Regions from separate parts of the Jeotgalibacillus malaysiensis genome, predicted to be linked through region 1. Evidence: riboswitches for the same ligand, from Rfam matches in the RefSeq annotation. Region 1 holds a riboswitch; each other region holds the start of a gene.

Region 1 (4,225 bases):
GCCGGCTGGGATGGGCTCGGCATCTCATCACCAATATGGACTATTGCCCTGCTATTGATCTCAACAGCACTGGCGCTTGGGATCCGCTACAAAGAAAGCGACTGGATTTACCCGCTCGTTTTTATATGGGCATTTATCGGGATCGGTGTACAGAATGAAGGTGAAGAATCTGCAGTCGTATTCACAGCTTATGTGCTCAGTGCAGTGATTTTTATCGGCCTGTTCGTTTTCCGCAAAAAGAAAAAATCCAGCTACAGCAGCAGGACACTAACTTTTAAATAATGACCGGGGCATTTCCCTCTCAAATAGGTTAGAATAGTGAAAGAAGATTTTTTGAAGAGAGGTTTTATGTTGGACGGGCAATTATTATTCGCAATGTTTTTGATCACACTTCTCGTGGGACCAATACTAATGACAATTTCAATCGTTTTCGGTTTAAGAAAAAATGTTAAATGGCTCTGGATCACAAACGTGGTCTTTCTGATCTTCACCTTCATTATTTCAGCTTATTACCTGCTGCAGATTGATCAGATCGCCACACAGAATCCCACGCCTGGAGGAACGGGGGTCCTTGTGATGCTATTAATCTCATCATGGATTTCTGTCCCGACAGCCCTGTCATTCTTCCTGCTTGCAGCTGCGATTTTTATGCAGCAGCGTAAAAAAGCGAAGGAAATTCAATTATAAGAAAAAGGACTTGTGATCGTCACAAGTCCTTTTTCCTATGCTTTTTTAGATTCAGTTAGAATAATAGGCTCGCCTTTTGTGATTACAATCGTATGCTCGATCTGTGCCACTAGGCTGCCATCCGGTGTCTTATACGTCCAGCCGTCATTCTGCTCTTCAACAAAGTCAGCCCCTGATGAAATAAACGGTTCAAATGCAAGGACCGTACCTTCTGTTAATAATTCGTTATCCCACGGATCATGATAGTTCAGGATATGGTCCGGTGCTTCATGAAGAGACTTTCCGACACCGTGTCCTGTCAGATTCGTAATGACCCGATAGCCGTTTTGTCTGGCAACACGTGAAACAGTTTTCCCAAGCTGGCTCTTTTTAGAACCGGCTTTTGCCTTTTTCAGCGCCAGTGTAAAAGCTTCTTCTGCTGTTGCACACAGTTTTTCAAGCGCTGCATTCTCACCTACAACAAATGAAATGCCTGTATCAGCAAAGTAACCATCCAGAGAGCCTGAAACATCAATATTCACAAGGTCCCCTTCTTTAATGACACGGTCACCAGGGATGCCGTGCGCAACTTCGTCATTTACACTGATACATGTATAGCCAGGGAAATCATATTCACCTTTAGGGCCTGAAATGGCACCGTACTGTTCAAATTTCTGCTTACCGATTTCATCAAGCTCAGCGGTCGTTACACCGGGCTTAGTTGCTGCACGCATGTCATCGCGGATCTCAGCAACGATTGCGCCGATTTTTTTCAGCGCTTCTAATTCTTCGTTCGTTTTTACGATCATTCCGATTCTCCCCTTGCTTTATAATGGTTCACTATATCATATGTATGGTGTGGATTGCATGAAAGATGCTAGTTCTTGAATAACCGTTTAATCTGCGCTTCAGGGGGACGCTTTCCACGCGGCCGGCGGTGAGCCTCCTCAACGCTTCGCGCCTGCGGGGTCTCACCTGTCCTGCTTCTCGCGTTGGAGTCGCCCCCTTACGCTCCGATTAAACTATATATGTCTTCCTTTAAGATAGTAAAGTACATATCACGTTTGTAGTAAGTGATGAATATATCTAGACTGAAAATAAAAAAGAAGATGACGTTTTTGTCAAAAGTCATCTTCTTTTTTGTATTAAATTTAGGTTCATTGCAGCGTAAGGCGACGACTCCGGGACGAGTAGAGGGAAGCCGAGACCCCTGAGCCGAAGGCGAGGAGGCTTGGCAACCTCCGTCCGGAAAGCGTCCGCCTGAAGCGTAAATGAACCAGTTATTTAAGCCTATCAGGCACTTGTCATCTGACGGTTCGTTGCGACTCTTGGTACTGAGATCAGCAGTGTCGCAAGGACAATGGATGTCAGGATGAACGCAGGGCCCATGTATGAACCGTTGTAGCCAAGTGAGAACAGCCATGCCGGTACGCCTTCACTGCCCGATCCAAAGAAGATCACGCCGGCAAGAAAATGACAGATAAATCTCAGAAGTGCACCGATGAATACACCAGCTGTGATGTAGACGGCAGCTTTTTTCATTGAGCCTTCTTCAAGTGAACGCTTCACTACACCTGCAAAGAGACCCGCAAATCCAATCACAGTGAATGCCAGCGGATAATCAAGAATCCCCTGAACCGGATCAATAATATAGGCACCGAACATTGTCTGCAGCAGACCTACAAGAAATCCTGTTAACAGACCACCTTTTAAGCCCCAGCGAAATGCCATCAGGATAATTGGTACCATCACAAAACTGATTGAACCACCCTGTGGCCAGAGACTGAATGAAAACTGGTCAAGGATAATACCGATTGCTGAAAAAATCGCAACCTCCACTAAAAATAATAACTTTTTACGCTCCATATGTCTTCCTCCTTTTGCGAAATCGATGCAGCTCGCACAGAGGGGAATTCAACGGGCCACTCCATACAAAAAGGGTCCCGGGGATAGAAACCCAGAGACCCTTGAAAAGTCCGTTTCCATCCACATTCCTGCGTAAGCATTAACTTACAGGTTCGAAGGGTCTGAACAAATCCGTTCACTCTCAGCCTATATGGCTCCCCTTGTGGAAATTGCATCTATGAACATTGTAACTTATATTCTGAATCATGTCATCTCCCCAACTTTTTGTATGCTATACTATAACACGTCTAATTTACTAAAAAAGGAGGTTCCTGGATCATATGCAATGGTTAAAAAGAAGATTTATCGGCGGCAGAATTTTAAAGACAGGTGTTGCAGTGTTTTTAACTGCGCTGATCTGTCAGCTGTTTAATCTGCCAGTTGTTTTTGCTGTCATTACAGCGATTGTAACGATTGAGCCGACAGCTGCCGATTCAATCAAAAAGGGAATAATCCGTTTCCCTGCATCTGCGATCGGGGCCTCCATTGCGATGCTCGCCACCTTCCTGCTCGGGGATACGGCGATTACATATACAATTTCGGCAGTGCTGACGATCTGGATCTGTTATAAACTGAAGCTTGATGCAGGAATGCTGGTTGCGACACTGACTGCGGTTGCGATGATTCCAGGGACAGAAGATCACTTTCTGCTTGAATTTGTTAAAAGACTTGGCACAACAGGAATCGGCATTTTAACTTCCACACTCGTTAACTTTTTACTGATGCCGCCAAAATATAAGGATCAGATCATTTCACTCATTTCTGATTCACAGGCTAAACTCACCCAGCTGCTTGCTGAAAGAATGAATGAGCTGCTGGATCAGAAAAACTCACCTATGAATCTTGAATCCGCATCCAACCAGCTGCGTACTCAGCTAGACCGGGCAGATATGTTCTGCAGATTTCAGCTTCAGGAATGGCACTATCATTCTTATAAACGGGAGGAAATGAACGAAATCCAGACGCTGCAAAAAAAGATTTACCTGCTGAGACAGCTGTCTTTTCATTTAGCAAATCTGATTTCACTGCCTTCAGATGATGCACCTGAATGGTCTGTTGAAGAAAAACAGGCAGTCCGCACACTCATTTCACAGCTGAACAACCGGATTATCAGAACCGGTGAACAGGAGCCGATGGATGCAGATGCACTTGCGCTGCTGCGGCATGAGCTCAAGGGTGAGACGGACGAAGAAGAGCTGCCTGATAAAAGTTATATTTATTTTGAATTATTAACGATTCATGCGCTGCTAAAAAAGCGCAGATCGTTTGTAAAGGTACCGAGTGCGAGGCCGGAGGAACTTTAATAGATGGACATGCGAAAAGCCGGGGAGCAAATCCCCGGCTTTTTTGGTTGGCTAAAACATGTTTCGGTGGTGAGTCAATAGTCCTGAAGTGTCGAAGTGTACCTGTTAAACGTCGAACATCACTACGTTAACAGCGAACACCGCGCATTTACTCTCGAACATGCCTACTCAAACGCCGAACACCAGCGAACGAGCGTCGAACCACCATCCCACACACAACGCACAATTACATCACATTAAAATATCTCGCATCAGGATGCGCAAACACAATCGCTGACACACTCGCTTCAGGCTCCATCATAAAGCCGTCTGTCAGCTGAACGCCGATTTCTTCAGGGCTGATCAGCTTG
Region 2 (4,225 bases), 130 kb from region 1:
TTTATTTTTGCGTTATGGAAATGACTGTGATACTCTTTAACTGACAATTTCATTAATTTATTTACTGGGGGAGCCGAGTGGCTGAGACAGTCTTTTGCTGAACCCTTTGTACCTGATCTGGATGATGCCAGCGGAGGGAAGTATGCTTACATAGTTACGCGTACAAGCCACTTCCTTTAAAAGGCAGTGGTGTTTTTTTATGTAATTGCTGAAGGGAGGCAGACGATGAGAGAAACGTGGTATTTTCTTGATTCCGGATACGGCACGCCAGCATTTAATATGGCGATGGATGAGGTGCTGATGAATTGGCACAGTGAAGGAAAGATTCCACCGGTGCTGAGATTCTACGGGTGGAAGCCTGCCGGTATTTCAGTCGGCTTTTTTCAAAAGGTCGGTGGCAGTATAGACCTTGAAAACGCAGAAAAATACGGTGTTGAGCTTGTGCGCAGGCAGACCGGTGGCAGAGCTGTTCTTCATGATGATGAGCTGACTTACAGTGTGCTTGTATCTGAAGAGCATCCGGCCATGCCGAAATCGATAAAAGAGGCTTATCTTGTGCTGTCTAAGGGCATTCTTGAGGGCTACCGTGCGCTCGGGATTCCGGCTGATTTTTCAATTCCTGAAGAAAAACAGAAGCAGGCAGGATCAGCCGTCTGCTTTGAAGAGCCATCATGGTATGAGCTGATGGTAGATGGGAAGAAGGCAGCAGGCAGTGCACAGACGCGTAAAAAAGGTGTCATTCTACAGCACGGCTCCATCCCGATTTCAATGGATATAGAGAAGCTGTTTGACTTGTTTATTTATCCAAGTGAAAAAGTAAAAGAACGTGCACGGCGTGCATTTACCAGCCGGGCTGTTGCGATTAATGATGTACTTGAGAAACCTGTCACATTTAAAGAAGTGAATGATGCATTTAGAGAAGGGTTCATAAAAGGGCTTGATATTGACCTGGAACCTTTTACACCGCCAGAAGAGATGTTAAGAGAAGCAGCAGAGCTTGAGGAGAAGTATAAGAGTGAAGAATGGATTTATAAGCGGGAAGGGAGACAGAAAGTATGACGAATGCAAAAGAACATGTACGTAAACCCGAATGGTTAAAGGTAAAGCTGAATACGAATGATTCATATAAAAAGCTGAAGAAAATGATGCGTGAAAAGAAGCTGAACACAGTGTGTGAAGAGGCAAAGTGCCCGAATATTCACGAGTGCTGGAGTGAGCGTAAAACTGCAACATTTATGATCCTTGGTGATACGTGTACACGCGCATGCCGCTTTTGTGCAGTTAAAACCGGACTGCCGAATGAGCTTGACTGGGGTGAGCCGGAACGTGTGGCTGAGTCTACTGAAATGATGGGCTTAAAGCATGTCGTTGTCACAGCAGTTGCCCGTGATGATTTGAATGACGGTGGCGCTGCTGTATTTGCAGAAACAGTGCGTGCAATACACCGCCGTCTGCCTAGCTGTACAGTTGAAGTGTTACCTTCTGATATGAAAGGTGATTATGAAAGCCTTCATACACTGATGGATGCTGAGCCGGATATTTTCAACCACAATATTGAAACGGTCCGCCGTCTGACGAAAAGAGTACGTGCGCGCGCTATGTATGACCGTTCACTTGAACTGCTTGCACGTGTAAAAGAAATTGCACCGAATATCCCGACAAAATCAAGCATCATGGTAGGCCTTGGTGAGACGAAGGAAGAGCTGATTGAAGCGATGGATGACTTGCGTGCACACAATGTAGATATCCTGACACTTGGTCAGTATCTGCAGCCGACGAAAAAGCATCTGGATGTTGTACGTTACTACCACCCGGATGAATTTGCTGAGCTGAAGGAAATTGCCCTTTCAAAAGGCTTCAAGCATTGTGAAGCCGGCCCGATGGTGCGTTCTTCATACCATGCAGATGAGCAGGTAAGTGAAACATCTGCACAGCGCCGGATTAAGTATTTAAAGGGCGTTGAAGCAGACGGCAGAACAGTTGATAATCTGCAGTAATAATTGAATAGAATGAACACCCACTGGGGGAGTCGGTTAAACCGGCTGAGACGGACTGTTGTCCGGACCCTTCGCACCTGATCTGGATCATACCAGCGTAGGAAAGTGGCCGTATATGCCATTCTTTTATATACGCCGCTTTCCAGAGAAATTGGAAAGCGGCGTTTTTTGTTTGTATTTGTAAAGGGGGCTGATGATTTCCGCTTCAGGGGGACTTCACGGCTGGGCGGTGAGCCAGCAGGCTGCACCGTGCTTTGTCTCACCTGTCCCTTCCTGCGAGCTGCCCCTTTCCGTTCCAATCATCAGTTGTATAGATTCAATGAATGACTTTAACAAAACTTGTTTAATCGGACTCTGGAAAAACTCATCTTATGAAGGAGGAAAAAACATGACATTTTGCAGTGAAGTAAGAGAAGAGTGTAACGAACTTTGGGAAGCAAGCTTTCTGCACCCATTTGTAAAAGGAATTGCTGAGGGGAGTCTGCCGCTTGATGTATTTAAGTTTTATGTGATGCAGGATGCGTATTATTTGACTCATTTTGCAAAGGTACAGGCGATTGGCGCTGTGAAAGCGAAGGATCTGAAGACGACAAAAAGCTTTGCACACCACTCAGAACAGACTTGTGCAGCAGAGCTTGCGCTGCATGAATCCTTTATGGAGCTGCTTGGGGTAACGGAAAAGGACTGGGAGAATTTTGAGCCGTCTCCAACCGCTTATGCATATGTGTCTCATATGTACCGTTCAGCTGAAGGGGATCTGGCTGATGTGCTTGCAGCGATCCTGCCGTGCTACTGGCTATACTATGAGATTGGTGAGCGCCTGAAAAATGAAAAACCGGATCATCCGATTTATCAGAAGTGGATCGAGACGTATGGGTCTGAATGGTTCGGTGAGCTTGTAGAAGAACAGATTAACAGAATGAATGACCTGGCAGATGGTCTTTCTGATGAAAGGATCAGAGAGTTGAAGACTCATTTTAGAAGAAGCAGCTATTACGAGTTGAACTTCTGGGAGCAGGCATGGACGATGGAGAGCTGGACAATAAAAACGAAGGAGCGTGTGACACATGATTAATCAATTGAGAGAAAACAAACCACTTATCCATTGCATAACAAATTATGTGGTCGCAAATTTTCAGGCGAACGGTCTGCTTGCACTTGGAGCGTCTCCTGTCATGGGGGATGAAGCCGGGGAAGTGGAGGAGCTGGCGTCTATTGCGGATGCACTTTCACTCAATATAGGCACACTTAATAAGCGATCAGTAGAAAGTATGATTCTTGCAGGTAAGTCAGCAAATAAAAAAGGGATTCCGGTCGTACTTGATCCTGTGGGTGCGGGTGCAACCTCTTATCGACTCTCAGTCATTGATCAGATCTTAAAAGAAGTGAAGGTGTCAGCAATCAGATGTAATGCAGGGGAGCTTGCTGCCATGATGCGTAAAGACTGGTCTGCAAAAGGTGTTGATGCAGGTGAAGGTGATGCTGATCTGACTTCACTCGCAATAAAAGCCGCTCAGACATACGATTTGATTGTAGCCGTTACAGGTCCAGTGGATATTGTGACAGACGGTGATATTGTGCATGAGATTCAGGCAGGACGTCAGGTCATGTCGTCTGTTACAGGAATGGGCTGCTTACTCTCAAGTGTGACAGCAGCGTTTTTGACCGTCGAGCAATCAGTCGAGGCTGTAGCGGAAGCTGTTCAATTTTATGGTGAAGCCGGTGAAAATGCGGCTGCTGTGTCATATAGCCCTGGAAGCTTTAAAACGGCTTTTATAGATGCGGTGTATTCAATGAATGAAAGCAAGTTTCAAAAAGGAGGGTCACGATGAAGCAGGTACTGACCATTGCAGGATCAGATTCAGGAGGCGGGGCAGGCATTCAGGCTGATATTAAAACATTTCAGGAGCTGAATGTGTTTGGCACATCGGTCATAACGGCTGTGACAGCTCAAAATACACTCGGTGTAACAGATGTTGCACCGGTTCCGGTTCGCAATATTGAAAAGCAGCTGCAGGCAGTCGGTGAGGATTTTGAGATTGCTGCACTGAAAACCGGAATGCTCTTTGACGCTGAGACTATTCAGACGGTAGCAAAATATATTAAGCACTACAAGTGGCAGCATTTGATTGTAGACCCGGTCATGATAGCCAAAGGGGGAGCAAGCCTGCTGCAGGAGGAGGCGAAGGAGTCACTGATTGTACACCTTCTTCCGCTTGCTACAGTTG
Region 3 (4,225 bases), 1.3 Mb from region 1:
TTGATCGAAAATGAGCGCTTCTGTATGTTCCGCTTTATCCATGATTTCAGCATTCTTTTCGACAATGACTACTTTATGCTGCAATTCAAAATGCTGAAGCAGTCCAGCTATCGTTTTCACTGTGTCTGGTACCTCTACCTGATCTCCATTGATCGTCAATCTCATTTTCTTCACCTCGCGATTGAATTTGTATTCCTGGTCAGCCGGTCCAGACGAAAAGAGGATAGATCGACTGCAGGTGATTTTCCTTCAATCAGATCCGCCATCACTTCTCCGGTAATTGGCGACAGTAATATGCCATTTCTAAAATGACCTGTCGCAATAAACAACCCCTTGTAATCGGGATGTTCATCTAAATAAGGCAGGCCGTCAGCGGTTTGCGGCCGGATACCGGTCCAGGCTTTTTCCCACTCGCCCTGCGATATGGAAGGTACCAGCTTACGGGCGTTTTCCATTAATGAAAAAATTCCCTCCAGCGTGACTTTTTGGTTAAACGTATTTGGCAGGACTGTTGCTCCTACAATGATTCTTCCGTCTTTTTTCGGGACAAGATAGCAGCCCGGCGTGAAAATGGTGCTTGTTAATAAGGGAGCCTCTGTCCGTACGGAAAAACATTCGCCTTTCACGGGATACATGTTGAGCTGTAGGCCTGTTTTCGTTAACAGCTTCTCGCTCCAGGCGCCACCTGTTACTACAACGTTACTGCTCATAAAATCACCTTTATTCGTAGTAACCCCTGTGATTTTTCCGTTAGAGAAATGCAGGGAATAAACCTCCAGACCTTCTTTAATCACGCACCCGAGTGCTGATGCGGACTTTAAAAAACCTAATGACAGCTGAGGTGCTGATACCTGACCATCTTTTTCAAGGTACATGGCCCCAATGACTTCATTTGACAATGCCGGCTCTCTCTTTCTCGCTTCTTTACCAGTAAGCAGCTCCGCAGTTTCTCCATTCTGTTTGTGGATTTTACTGATTCTCTGGTGTTCCTGCAGATCCCGCTCAGTTAAGGCAAGCCTCAGCATGCCCTTTTCCACAAGCTCAATTTCAACACCGCTGGTCATCTTCAGCTCATCTGCCAGGTTGCCAAATAACGCTCTGCTCGTTCTCGCTAATTGAAAAAGCGGACTCTCTCCATCTAACTCGGCCTGGGCGCCAAGCATTCCGGCTGCTGCTCCGGATGCTTTGCCTGCAAGTCGGTCTTTTTCCAGCAGCAAAACCTTCATTCCTCTTTTCGATAAATTAAACGCTATTGCTCCACCGATGACTCCGCCGCCAACGACTATGGCATCGTACGTTTTATTCATGTAACTCTCTCCTTACCTATTTCAGACATCATATTGTTTAGATAAATAGGATCGATATTGCTGTACCGCTTTTAAAGGGTTTTTTGCGCCCAATATCCCTGACATGACAGCGATTCCTTGTGCTCCTGCTCCGATCACATCTGCACTGTTTGCCGGTTTAATTCCACCAACTGCTATGACCGGAATAGAAATTGATTGAGATATAAAGCTTAGCTGCGCTAACCCTTGCGGAATTAATCCCGGTTTGGATTGAGTTGAATAAATATGCCCAAAGATGACATAATCCGCCCCTTGCTGCTCAGCAATTTGAGCTTCCTCAAGGGAATGAACTGAACAGCCAACTGTCAGGTTTTTAAATGTTTGTTTTACGAGCTCAACAGGCAGCGAATGAAAAGCTAAGTGAACGCCTCGCACATTTGTAACGCAGGCAACATCCGCCCGGTCATTAATGATTATTTTTGAAGGGGGGACTCCCGTGTTTATTAAAAGCTCTACCATTTCATATATTTCTTTTGCTGTTTTGGTTTTTTCACGCAAATGGATAAAATCGATTTCCGGATGAATGCTCTCAATCATGTCTGCTAATTGTTCAGATTTTTGTGTTCCTGTCGAGATCAAATGCAACTTTCCGGGTTTCAATATTTCGCCCCCTTTCTTTACACTTATCACTTTTCTTAAAAGAAAATCTCCTGACAAATAAAAAAAAACCACTCCAGCGATGGAGTGGTTTTGGGTATGTTTTATGAATGAATATAACATAGATCAACCACTTCCCTACGCTAGTTTCAACTAGATCAGGTTCGAAGGGTCCGGATTGCTCCGTCTCAGTCCCGAAAGACTCCCCTAGTGTTTTTATATTCAGTTTTTTTAAATTCTATAAAGTTAGCGTAACATCTTCTGTAGGATTTATCCAGTTCATTTTATATACAACGCTCTGAAGTGAAAATTCCAAGAAAAAAATTGTGTATTACTACCATAGTTGAAGCGTGCGGGAAGAACGCTGTGCTATCCTTCCTCCAGCAGGTTTCAATGAATTAAGATAACATCTGTAAATGAGAGTGGATTCAAGCACTGAAGATGACAGTTGCAATCAGTAGTGTAAATCCGGGCTTTCTCTGATTCATTTCTTACATATCAACCTGAATATACATGGAACTAACAATTGAGGCAGAATAAAAGGAATCCCGCTGCCTGAGTGAGAGGCAATGGGATTTTTGATCCATAACAACTTAATGTTTTATCGGTGGAATCGTGATATTTTTTTCATCATTTAGGGAAACATGTAACTCATGCTCCCGATTCATTGAAGCGAAAAAGACATCCCTTATATCAACAATGCCTTTGTTAGATAACTGTTGTTGCAGCCAGGCTTCATTCAGATTAAAATCCTTCAAAACGTTTGAATAAATGGTTCCTTCTATAATAACCGGAAAGGAAATAGCAGATGTTGTTTTTGCCATTTTCATATCTTCTAAGGTAACTGAATGCTTTTGTGGTTTCTTTAAAACGCTCAAAGAACCATTCGCTTCGATAATGGCTGTTTCAACTTCACTAATATCAAAAACGCTTTTTTCCCTGAGCATTTGAAGGATATTATCAATCGAATAACGGATTTTCTTCATGTTTTGATTGAGGAATTTTCCATTTTGTATAATCACAGTCGGTTCAAATGTCAGCAGTCTCCCTATTTTCCGGTTGGAAATCTTCCACTTTGCAACAACCTTCTGAAGAATGCCAAGCGCAATGACTGCAGCTGCAGTCGGGAGATGGTCAATATTTGGATCTGCAATATCGGCTCCAACAACTGCCCCCAATGTGAGGATAATTAAAAAGTCGAAGATCGGTAATTCCCCGATTGCCCGTTTTCCCATGAATAGGGTGACAAAGAGTAGCAGGGGTAAAATTGTAATGATTCTCCCAAGAACCAGAAGTATATCCTTTATAGATTCAACCATTTCTTTTACACCCCTATCTGCACTTTTAAATTACCATCCTCAGCTTAGTTTAGTCATAAAGAAATTAGATATTAAAAGCTTGCCCCAATGGTCGGCCGGACTTACCTATTTCTGCTGAGTAATTTCTGCCAGTATTTCAAAGGAACGGAGACGGGCTTTTTGATCGTAAACCTGGGCGATTGCCATGATTTCATCGGCTTGACTTTCATCCACAAACTTTTCCAGCTGTTCTTTTACAGTTTGAGGACTGCCGATAATCGAGGTGCCTAATTGACTCTCAAGGGCAGCTAATTCATAGTCGCTCGCTATATCCTTAATATTATCCACTGGCGGCTGCAATGGGATTTCGTTTCCGCGCATCAAATTCAAGAACTGCTGCTGTAATGTTGTAGCCAGCCATTCAGCTTCCTGATCCGTGTCGGCCGCAATGATGTTCAGCCCTACCATTGCATGCGGTTTGTCCAGTACTTTAGATGGCTTAAATGATCGGCGATACAGCTCGATAGCCGGCAGTGTGTTATGCGGTGAGAAATGGCTCGCATAAGCAAATGGCAGGCCAAGCTCTCCTGCCAGCTGGGCACTGAATCCGCTTGAACCTAACAGCCAAACAGGGATGTTTAGTCCCTCACCCGGAACTGCTCTTATACGACTAAATCCTTGTCCCAGAGAAGGGTCAAAGTAATTCCGGAGCTCAGCCAGCTGCTCAGGGAAATCTTCTCCTGAACTTCTTAAGTCACGTCTTAATGCACGTGCTGTATGCTGATCAGTACCCGGTGCGCGGCCCAGGCCAAGATCAATACGTCCTGGATATAATGATTCCAGCGTACCAAATTGCTCAGCAATCACAAGAGGTGCATGATTCGGCAGCATAATACCGCCTGAACCTACCCGGATTTTTGATGTGCCTGCTGCAACGTGGGAAATGACTACCGATGTTGCGGAGCTTGCGATAAACGGCATATT

What was found. Region 1 has a riboswitch for thiamine pyrophosphate ahead of thiT (energy-coupled thiamine transporter ThiT). Riboswitches for the same ligand answer to the same signal wherever they lie in the genome.
Region 2: another riboswitch for thiamine pyrophosphate. It lies ahead of tenA (thiaminase II); the one in region 1 lies ahead of thiT (energy-coupled thiamine transporter ThiT).
Region 3: another riboswitch for thiamine pyrophosphate. It lies ahead of tenI (thiazole tautomerase TenI); the one in region 1 lies ahead of thiT (energy-coupled thiamine transporter ThiT).

What each region holds. Positions count from the first base shown of each region.
Region 1 covers NZ_CP085252.1:1,143,608-1,147,832, reverse strand. The annotation lists gene LG330_RS06330 (tryptophan-rich sensory protein) at 1-282, shown strand, start outside; gene LG330_RS06325 (hypothetical protein) at 352-687, shown strand; gene map (type I methionyl aminopeptidase) at 723-1,475, opposite strand; gene thiT (energy-coupled thiamine transporter ThiT) at 1,960-2,532, opposite strand; TPP riboswitch at 2,641-2,743, opposite strand; gene LG330_RS06310 (aromatic acid exporter family protein) at 2,853-3,875, shown strand; gene metH (methionine synthase) at 4,102-4,225, opposite strand, start outside.
Region 2 covers NZ_CP085252.1:1,012,318-1,016,542, forward strand. The annotation lists TPP riboswitch at 57-156, shown strand; gene LG330_RS05715 (biotin/lipoate A/B protein ligase family protein) at 226-1,059, shown strand; gene lipA (lipoyl synthase) at 1,056-1,997, shown strand; TPP riboswitch at 2,013-2,118, shown strand; gene tenA (thiaminase II) at 2,386-3,072, shown strand; gene thiM (hydroxyethylthiazole kinase) at 3,065-3,829, shown strand; gene thiD (bifunctional hydroxymethylpyrimidine kinase/phosphomethylpyrimidine kinase) at 3,826-4,225, shown strand, end outside.
Region 3 covers NZ_CP085252.1:3,481,244-3,485,468, reverse strand. The annotation lists gene thiS (sulfur carrier protein ThiS) at 1-165, opposite strand, end outside; gene thiO (glycine oxidase ThiO) at 171-1,307, opposite strand; gene tenI (thiazole tautomerase TenI) at 1,329-2,066, opposite strand; TPP riboswitch at 2,062-2,162, opposite strand; gene LG330_RS18075 (DUF421 domain-containing protein) at 2,537-3,262, opposite strand; gene LG330_RS18070 (LLM class flavin-dependent oxidoreductase) at 3,368-4,225, opposite strand, start outside.